2 regions of the Bradyrhizobium sp. BR 1433 genome follow, and region 1 is predicted to be linked to the other one. Evidence: predicted binding sites of a transcription regulator. Region 1 holds the regulator's gene; the other holds the start of a gene.

Region 1 (5,001 bases):
CCTGCCGGTGACCATCAACAACTTCGTGCAGAGCCCCTACGCCTACTGGAAGGAGCTGGCGTGGAGCGGTGCGCTGCTCATCACATTCACCGTGCTCGCGTTGAATATCGGCGCGCGTATCCTTGGTGCCGAAAGGGCCGCAAAATGACCGAGCTTTCCGTCTCCACGACTGCCGCAGGCCACGTTCCGCAGGTTCCGCTGCCGGAAGCGCCGCCGAAAGTCACGGTGCGCAATCTCAACTTCTATTACGGCGAGCACCACGCGCTGAAGAACATCAACCTGACGCTCGGCACCAACCGCGTCACGGCGTTCATCGGCCCGTCCGGCTGCGGCAAGTCGACCCTGCTGCGCATCTTCAACCGGATGTATGACCTGTATCCGGGCCAGCGCGCGGTCGGCCAGCTGATGCTGGACCAGACCAACATTCTCGACCCCAAGCTCGACCTCAACTTGTTGCGCGCGCGCGTCGGCATGGTGTTCCAGAAGCCGACGCCGTTCCCGATGACGATCTACGAGAACATCGCCTTCGGCATCCGCCTCTACGAGAAGATCTCGAAGTCCGAGATGGACGACCGGGTCGAGAAGGCGTTGCGCGGCGGCGCGCTTTGGAACGAGGTCAAGGACAAGCTGAACGCCTCCGGCCTGTCGCTCTCCGGCGGCCAGCAGCAGCGCCTGTGCATCGCGCGCACCGTGGCGGTGCGCCCCGAGGTGATCCTGTTCGACGAGCCGTGCTCGGCGCTCGACCCGATCTCGACCGCCAAGGTCGAGGAGCTGATCCAGGAGCTCTCCGAGGACTACACGATCGCGATCGTCACCCATAACATGCAGCAGGCGGCGCGCGTCTCCGACAAGACCGCCTTCATGTATCTCGGCGAGCTGATCGAGTTCGACGACACCAACAAGATCTTCACCTCACCGAGCGATCGGCGCACCCAGGACTACATCACCGGCCGGTTCGGTTGACCGGCGCATGATCCGGAAAAGTGGAAACCGGTTTTCCGATCAGGTCATGCTAAAATTCACGACACGATACCATGATCCCCGGGATCATGGTTGAGGGAGACAAGCGATGGCTTCTGAACATACCGCCAAGGCATTCGACAGCGACCTGCAGGAGTTGACCCGCCTGGTCGCCGAGATGGGCGGCCTGGTCGAACGGATGATTACCGAGTCGGTCGACGCGCTGATCCGTCGCGACGTCGCGCTCGGCAAGCGCGTGGTCGCCGCCGACATCGAGATCGACAATCTGCAGCGCAACATCGAAGAGCGCGCGGTGCTGACGATCGCCCGCCGCCAGCCGATGGCGATCGACCTGCGTGAGATCGTTAGCGCGATGCGCGTCGCCACCGACCTCGAGCGGATCGGCGACCTCGCCAAGAACATGGGCAAGCGCGTCGCGGCGTTGGAGAGCGATTTCCAGCCGCTGAAGCTGATCCGCGGCCTCGAGCACATGACCGACCTCGTGCTGTCGCAGGTCAAGTCGGTGCTCGACGCCTATGCCGCGCACGACCTGCCGGCGGCGATGAACGTCTGGAAGGGCGACGAGGAGGTCGATGCGATCTGCACCTCGCTGTTCCGCGAACTGCTCACCTACATGATGGAAGATCCGCGCAACATCTCGTTCTGCATCCATCTGATGTTCTGCGCCAAGAACATCGAGCGGATCGGCGATCACGCCACCAATATCGCCGAGACCGTGTTCTACATGATCGAGGGCCAGCAGATCACCGACAAGCGCCCGAAGGGCGACATGACCACTTTTGCCACCACGGTGCCGGGCAACTGAGGCATGATCGGCAAGCGCGGAACCGGCAAGAGCGAAACTGGATGATCCTCGCGACAACTCGTTTCCGCGGGGACTATGCTCGAGGAAGTAAGCGTTTCGGTTTGCGTCTGGGCAACGGATCACCACAGAGAAAGAACTTAGACCGATGAGCGCACGCATTCTGGTAGTCGAAGACGAGGAAGCGCTGACGACGCTGTTGCGCTACAATCTCGATGCGGAAGGCTACGATGTCGAGACGGTGGGGCGCGGCGACGATGCGGATACAAGGCTGAAGGAGCGCGTTCCCGACCTCGTGGTGCTCGACTGGATGTTGCCGGGCCTGTCCGGCATCGAGTTGTGCCGCCGCCTGCGGGCGCGGCCCGAGACCAAGCAGCTTCCGATCATCATGCTGACCGCGCGCGGCGAGGAAAGCGAGCGCGTGCGCGGGCTTGCCACCGGCGCCGACGATTACATCGTCAAGCCGTTCTCGGTGCCGGAGTTGCTGGCGCGGGTGAAAGGCCTCTTGCGCCGGGCCAGCCCGGAGCGGCTTGCGACCGTGCTGACCTATGGCGACATCGAGCTCGACCGCGAGAAGCGCCGCGTGGCGCGCTCGGGCCGTCCCATCGATCTCGGGCCGACCGAGTATCGCCTGCTCGAATTCTTCCTCGAGCATCCCGGCCGCGTGTTCAGCCGCGAGCAACTGCTCGACAGCGTCTGGGGCCGCGACATCTACATCGACGAGCGCACCGTCGACGTGCATATCGGCCGCCTGCGCAAGCTGCTCAATCCGGGCCGCGAGCAGGATCCGATCCGCACCGTGCGCGGCGCCGGCTACGCGCTCGACGACCGCTTTGCCAAGGCCGAGCCGCAGCCGTAACGGGCGTTGGCTTAGCCCCGGCCCATCCAGCGTCGTCATTGCGAGCGTAGCGAAGCAATCCATTTCACCGCAAACGCGGAACGATGGATTGCTTCGTCGCTAACGCTCCTCGCAATGACGGTGGAGGCCACAAAAAAATCCCCGCTTTCGCGGGGATTTGTTTTTGAGGTCTTCCGTCGTTTTCCCGAGTGCTCACTTGATCTGCGGTTTCGCCGACGGCCGGCGGCGATCAGCGGCGGGCTGGTAGGCGACGCGCGAGTGATGCGCGCAATAGGGCAGGCCGCCGAGCGCTTTGCCGCCGCAGAAGAAGAATTCCGGGCTCGAGGGATCGCCGACCGGCCAGTGACAGGTGGCCTCGTTGAGCTCGAGCAGCGACAGCCGCTGGCTCATCGGCACCACATTGTCGTAGGAGATCGGATCGGGCTCCATCTCGGCCTCGAAGGCGTGCGCCAGCGCGGTGTTGCCGCGCGAGACCGGGCGCGCCACCCGCATCATGTGCTGGGCGGGGCGGGCCTTGCGCTGCCGCGGCGCGGCCGTGGAGGGTGCCTTGGCGCGGCCGGAGAGGCCGAGCCGATGCACTTTGCCGATCACGGCGTTTCGCGTCACATTGCCAAGTTCCGCCGCGATCTGGCTGGCCGACAGGCCGGACTCCCAGAGCTTCTTCAGCTGCTCGACGCGATCGTCGGACCAGGTCAATACAGTCATCGCATTCTTCCCTTCGCGTAGCGCCGGCCAAGCATTGGAGCGGCGCTGCGAGCCAATCTGGACAAATATCCCTGCGGCCAGAATCCCTTAGCCCTCGCCGGGCACGGTGTTGCGCCCGAACGTTTACGCGAGACACAAAGGCTACTTAGAGGGTCCAGTACCGCCGCACGAGATGTCGTACCCGACAGGCCAAACGCTACAATATGGCGTGACTCTGGCGCAAGAGTCCGCGGCCGTGCGTCCACATGTTCCCACACAGTTAAGCGTTGCGATGAGGCTTTTCCACCGCACCGGAATGCCCCGGATTGCGCTCGTTTCGCATTGCAGGAAGGCCACTTCGTGGCGATTGACACTTACCGACCGCAGCATACAATGCCCGCCACGTGCCGCCCGCAAAGGCGGCCGTTTTGTTTTCCGAAGCTGGCCGTTGCTGCGCTGGCGTCAAGGCGCGCGGCAATTGTCGGCTCAAAAGCCGTCAGTGATCGCCATGACCAACGCTGCCACGTCGCATCTGCTCCCCGTCTTCGCCAGGGTCGATCTCGGTTTCGAGCGCGGTGAGGGCGCCTGGCTGATCGCAACCAACGGCGACCGCTATCTCGATTTCACCTCGGGCGTCGCGGTCAACGCGCTCGGGCACGCGCATCCGTATCTCGTCAAGGCGCTGCAGGAACAGGCGACCAAGCTCTGGCACATGTCGAACCTGTTCAAGAGCCCGGACGGCGAGGTGCTTGCCGCGCGGCTGTGCGAGCAGAGCTTTGCCGACTTCGTGTTCTTCTGCAATTCCGGCGCCGAGGCGATGGAGGGCGTGATCAAGCTGGTCCGCCATTATCACTTCTCCAAGGGCCATGGCGAGCGCTACCGCATCATCACCTTCGAGGGCGCCTTCCACGGCCGCACGCTGGGCACGCTGGCGGCGACCGGCTCGGCGAAATATCTCGAGGGCTTCGGCCCGCCGATGGACGGTTTCGACCAGGTGCCGCATGGCGACATCGAGGCGGTGAAGAAGGCGATCGGCCCGCACACCGCCGGCATCCTGATCGAGCCGGTGCAGGGCGAGGGCGGCGTGCGCTCGGCGCCGCAGGCGTTCTTCAAGGCGCTGCGCGCGCTGTGCGACGAGCATGGCCTGCTGCTCGCTTTCGACGAGGTGCAGACCGGCATGGGCCGCACCGGCGAGCTGTTCGCCTACAAGCGCACCGGCGTCACGCCGGATGTGATGTCGCTGGCCAAGGCGCTCGGCGGCGGCTTCCCGATCGGCGCGGTGCTGGCGACCGCGCAGGCTGCTGCCGGCATGGCGCCCGGCTCACACGGCTCGACCTTCGGTGGCAATCCGCTCGCGGTCGCCGCCGCCAATGCCGTGCTCGACGTCATGCTGAAACCCGGCTTCTTCGAGCATGTGCAGAAGATGTCGCTGCTGCTCAAGCAGAAGCTCGCCTCCGTCGTCGACCGCTATCCCGGCGTGCTGTCGGAGGTGCGCGGCGAGGGGCTGTTGATCGGCGTCAAGGCCGTGGTGCCGTCGGGCGACCTGATCGCCGCGCTGCGCAGCGAGAAGCTGCTCACCGTCGGCGCCGGCGACAATGTGGTGCGGTTCCTGGCGCCGCTGATCGTGACCGAGGCCGAGATCGACCAGTCGATCACCGCGCTCGAGCGCGCCTGC
Region 2 (5,001 bases), 2.9 Mb from region 1:
TATCTGCGCCGGCTGTTTCCGGAAGCGACCGTGATCCATTATCGCGGCGCCGCCGACACGCGCGTGGCCAAGCTCGATCGCGGCGACAAGCAGCGGCTGCCCGGTGGCGGCGACGTGGGGCCGGCGGATGCGCTGGTGATGGCGCGCTCGGGCCTGGAGCGCATCGGCATGACCGCGCGCATCGCGCATGATTTCTCGGTCGGCGAGATGCTGCCGGCGGTCGGCCAGGGCATTGTCGCGGTGGAATGCGTCGAGACCGACTGGGCGACGCGTGCGCGGCTTGCCGGGATCGACAACGTGCAGTCGCGGCTTGCGGCCGAGGCCGAGCGCGAGGTGCTGTGGGTGCTCAACGGTCATTGCAATTCGCCGATCGCGGGCCACGCCACGCTCGCGGGAGCCGAGATGACGCTGCGCGCCTCCGTGCTCGACGAGGCCGGCGCCGGCTTCATCGAGGTGACGCGGCGCGGACCGGCGGATCGGCCGCGCGAACTCGGCCGCGCCGTGGGCATGGAGCTGCTGGAGAGGGGCGCCGCCGAGATCATCGCCCGCACCCGGATCGACGAATAGCGATATCCATCCCACGTCGTCCCGGCGAAAGCCGGGACCCATAACCACGAATGTTGGTTGTGGGACGATGCTGGGACCGCAGCTCGCTTGAACAACTACCGACGGTGGTTATGGGTCGCGGCTTTCGCCGGGACGACACCGGTGCGTGAGGCCTAATCCCGATCAGCCCGCAATGGCCAGCTGCCGATGATGCGGAAGCGCGATGCGCTGTCGGTCTGCCTGAACAGCGCGATGCGGTCGATTGCGAGCCGCGCGAGGTCGACCGCCACGAACCGTATGCGCAGCTGCGCCACGATCGGGCCGCGCCGCTCGTCGCTCAGCCGCCCTGTCAGCGTCATGTGGAAGCGGAACTCCTCCATGACGTAGGGATAGCCCCAGCGGTCGAGATAGTCGCACTGCCGCGCGGTGAGTTTCTCTGGCCCGCGGCGCGCGCGATCTTCCGGCGTCAGCGGCGCGCGGAACGCGTCGAATTCGGTGACGCAATCGGCGGCAAGCTGCTGCAGGTCGTCCGAGCGGCTGGCCGGGATCACCGCGATGAAGCCGCTGATCGCATCGACCACCGGTTCGATCACCGGAATGCGCCGCGCGCGGCCGGCGAAGGCGGCACAGGCATCGAGAAGCTCGGCCTCGCTTCGACCGTCGGCGAGCGCGGTGGGCGCTTTCAGCGTGGCGTGGAATCCATACTTACGCGGATCTTCGGTCACCTCGCGCCAGTCGGGCGTGACGCCGTCGGGAAACTGCAGGTTGGCGCCTGACACGGCATCGTAGCCGAGCAGCGTCGAGCCGAAGCGGTGCAGGGCGCTGTCGGGTGACGGCGCATAGTAGATCGCGTAGCGCGGAGTGTTGGCCATGGGACTGGGCTACGCCGCCGCAACCGTCTTGCGCGGCGCGAGCGAATGAACGAGACAGCTCGCGTCTGCCAGGTGCACCAGCCGTCCGGCCGCTATCACGGCGACGATGCGCGGCCGCAGCGGCACCTTGTCGTCGACGACGACGATGTCGGCGCGGCGGCCCGCGGCGAGCACGCCGCGATCGCCGAGCCCTGCCGCACGAGCCGGCGCCGACGAGATCAGGTCCCAGGCCCTGGCGAGCGGCAGGATACCGTCGGCGGCGAGGCGGAACGCCGCGAGCAGCTGCGCCGGATAATAGTAGTCCGACGCCAGCACCGAGCACAGGCCTTGCGCGATCATGTCGGATGCCTTGGTCCAGCCGGTGTGGCTGCCGCCGCGCACTACATTGGGCGCACCGAACACGATGAAGTCGCCCGCCGCCGCAGCATCGCGCGCGGTCTCCTCGTTGACGGGGAATTCGGCGATCGTGGCGCCCAGCGCGCGAAACTCCTGGCGCATCGCCGGGCTGTTGTCGTCGTGCGACAGCATGCGGATATCGGCCGCGCGCGCGGCGGCGGCCAGTCGCGCGATCGAGGCGGGCACCTCGGGGCGGCGCGCCACGATCCGGTCGAGCATGTCGTTGACGGCCTCGACGGAGAGCCCGGTGCGCTCGGCCAGCTGGTTGCGCTTCTTCGGCTTGACGTTGCTATGGTCGTTGAAGGCGAACAGATCGATGCGGCCTTCACCGAGCCATTGAATGATCTCGGCCTCGGCCTCGAGATTGTGGGTCTCGTGACGCAGGTGGAGGCGGGTGTCGGCGGCGAGCTGCGGCCGCAGCGCCTCGATCGCATCGAGTAGCTTGCGCGCATTCTCCGCGCTGCGCAGGCCGGGCTCCCACGACCAGGTCGTGCCGTGGAACACGGTGGTGATGCCGTTGGCGATCGCCTGCCGGTCGCTGTCGATCAGCGCCACGTCGGTCGGGAAGTCGACGCCGGGGCGCGGCATCATTTGCCGCTCGAACGCATCGCCATGCAGGTCGATGATGCCGGGCAGCACCAGGAGGCCACTAGCATCGATGTGAAGCGCGGCGCGACCCTGCTCGGCGTCGAGCGCGCCGATGTCGCGACCAGCGGTCCGCAGCGAGGTCTCGACCAAGGCGCCGTCAACCAGCGTGCGCCCGCCCTCGATGAAAATGTCCGTCACGATGCGGCGCTCCGTTGTTTGTTCTGTGATTGGGATACGGCCTCGGCCTCATGCTTGTCGAGGAATTCCTCGACCGCGAGCTTGCGAAAGTCGGACAGGACGCGGCGGAGCGTCTCGTGATCGCAGTCCCACCATGCGAGCGCGGCGAGGCGGTCGGCGATCGTCTCGGAGAAGCGCCGCTTCACGGGCCGCGCCGGATTGCCGGCAACGATGGTGTATGCGGGAACGTTCTTGGTCACGATCGCGCCGGCAGCGACGACAGCGCCGGTTCCGATGTTCCGTCCTGGTAACAGGATCGCACCGTGCCCGATCCAGACGTCATGGCCGATATGCACGTGATGCGCACGTCGCCAGTTGAAGAAGTCGGTGTCGTCGCTCTCTCCGGGAAAATAAGCGCTGGCGCGGTAGGTGAAATGCGCTTGAGTTCGCGCGATGCATCGGGTGGTTGCCGGGGTTGATGCGAGTCATCGCCGCGATCGAGCAAAACTTGCCGATCGAGGTGTAGGTGATCTGGCTGTCGTTCACGACGTAGGAATAGTCATCCATGCTGACTTCAAGCAGGATCGTGCGCGCGCCGACCTCGGTATATTTGCCGAGCTTGCTCTCACGGACCGACGCGGTCGGGTCGACGGTCGGCACAACCGAGAGTGTTTTTCCGGCCATCAGGGCCTCCGCAAATCTTCAAGAATCTTGGGCTTCCGGGGGATGCGCGCTCGTCATCGGGATGCTCGATGACAACATCATGACGTTGCGATGACGGCAAGGGAGCGACAAGGGAGGGGTGTGGACGATCGCCGCACCGCAGCGCTGTCGTCACATAACTGTAAAACGCCGGGGATAGCGATGGCCCAACGAGGCGCGGTTGGAGCATTACATGCTGGTGGTGGAAGGTTTGACGTGCCGTTTCGGCACGAAAGCCGCAGTCGACAACGCGTCCTTTTCGATCGCGCCGGGCAGCTTTGTCGGCGTGATAGGCCGCTCCGGCGCCGGCAAGTCGACGCTGCTGCGGATGATCAACCGTCTCGCCGATCCGACCTCCGGCCGTATCCTGTTCGAGGGCACCGACGTCACCGCGTTGCGCGGCAAGGAACTGCGGCGGTGGCGCGCGCGCTCGGCGATGATCTTCCAGCAGTTCAATCTGGTCGGCCGCCTTGATGTGCTGACCAACGTGCTGATGGGCCGGCTGGCCCAGATTCCGTCATGGCGCTCGCTGGCGCAGGTCTGGCCGGAGCAGGACAGGGCGCTCGCACTGTCGGCGCTCGAGCAATTCGACATCGCCCAGCTGGCGGCACAGCGCGCCGACCAGCTCTCCGGCGGCCAGCAGCAACGCGTCGCGATCGCCCGCGCGCTGGTGCAGGAGCCTGACATCATTCTCGCCGACGAGCCGATCGCCTCGCTCGATCCGCGCAACACCAAGATCGTGATGGACGCGCTGCTGCGCATCAACAAGCATTTCGGCATCACGGTGCTTTGCAATCTGCACTCGCTCGACCTGGCGCGGACCTATTGCGACCGCCTGGTCGGCATGGCCGCAGGTCGCGTGGTGTTCGATGGCGCCCCCGCGGCGCTCACCGACCATATCGTCCGCGAGCTCTATGACCTCGAGGCCAATGACGTCATCGGCGCAGCACCGCTGCCCGCGCCCGACGGTGCAACTGCGCCGGCACTCGGCACCGCAGCCGCGGCCTGAGCGTCGCGCATTTTTCAATCTGGGAGGCCGGGCATTTTGCCCGGCCAACAGGTGCAACTACAACAAAAGAGGGGTAGTCATGTTCACTCGTCGCATCATTCTGGCTGGCGCCGCCGCGCTGGCATTTGCCGGTTCGGCCTCCGCGCAGGACTGGAAGGCAAAGTATCCGGAGCTCACCTTCGCGGTGGTGCCGGCCGAGAACGCCTCCGGCGTCACCGAGCGCTGGACGCCGTTCGTGGCGTATCTGTCGAAGGAGCTCGGCGTGAAGGTCACACTGCGCATCGCCAACGACTACGCGGCCGTCATCGAAGGCCAGCGCGCCGGCAACATCCAGATCGCCAGCTACGGCTCGGCCTCGTTCTCTCGCGCGCGCCTGACCGGCGTCAAGACCGACGCGTTCGCCAACGATATGAACGCCGACGGTTCGACCGGCTATTACTCGGTGTTCTTCGTCAAGGCGTCGAGCCCGTACAAGACCGTCGAGGACCTGAAAGGCAAGAATCTCGGCCTGGTCGATCCGAACTCGACGTCCGGCAACAACGTGCCGCGCTTCGAACTCAACAAGATGGGCATCGCGAACGCCGAAGGCTTTTTCGGCAAGGTCGTGTTCACCGGCAGCCACGAGAACGCCGTCCTGGCGCTGTCGCAGGGAACTGTTGATGTGGCCGCCAACCAGTGGACCAACGAGGACGATTCCACGCTCGCCCAGAT

Evidence for each region. Region 1 encodes PhoB, which activates phosphate uptake and scavenging genes when phosphate is short. Its sites were predicted from a motif close to TGTCATNNANCTGTCAT; they were not measured.
Region 2: phnC (phosphonate ABC transporter ATP-binding protein) is a predicted target of PhoB. The motif match lies at 3,332-3,348, and genes of this name have one in related genera.

What each region holds. Positions count from the first base shown of each region.
Region 1 is NZ_JBPUGG010000001.1:4,268,268-4,273,268, reverse strand. It holds gene pstA (phosphate ABC transporter permease PstA) at 1-148, shown strand, start outside; gene pstB (phosphate ABC transporter ATP-binding protein PstB) at 145-963, shown strand; gene phoU (phosphate signaling complex protein PhoU) at 1,070-1,786, shown strand; gene phoB (phosphate regulon transcriptional regulator PhoB) at 1,932-2,642, shown strand; gene ACSKB9_RS20820 (GcrA family cell cycle regulator) at 2,835-3,347, opposite strand; gene ACSKB9_RS20815 (aspartate aminotransferase family protein) at 3,835-5,001, shown strand, end outside.
Region 2 is NZ_JBPUGG010000001.1:7,175,170-7,180,170, forward strand. It holds gene hemC (hydroxymethylbilane synthase) at 1-567, shown strand, start outside; gene ACSKB9_RS34490 (DUF1045 domain-containing protein) at 720-1,418, opposite strand; gene ACSKB9_RS34495 (alpha-D-ribose 1-methylphosphonate 5-triphosphate diphosphatase) at 1,428-2,600, opposite strand; partial or broken gene ACSKB9_RS34500 (chloramphenicol acetyltransferase) at 2,597-3,263, opposite strand; gene phnC (phosphonate ABC transporter ATP-binding protein) at 3,475-4,290, shown strand; gene phnD (phosphonate ABC transporter substrate-binding protein) at 4,370-5,001, shown strand, end outside.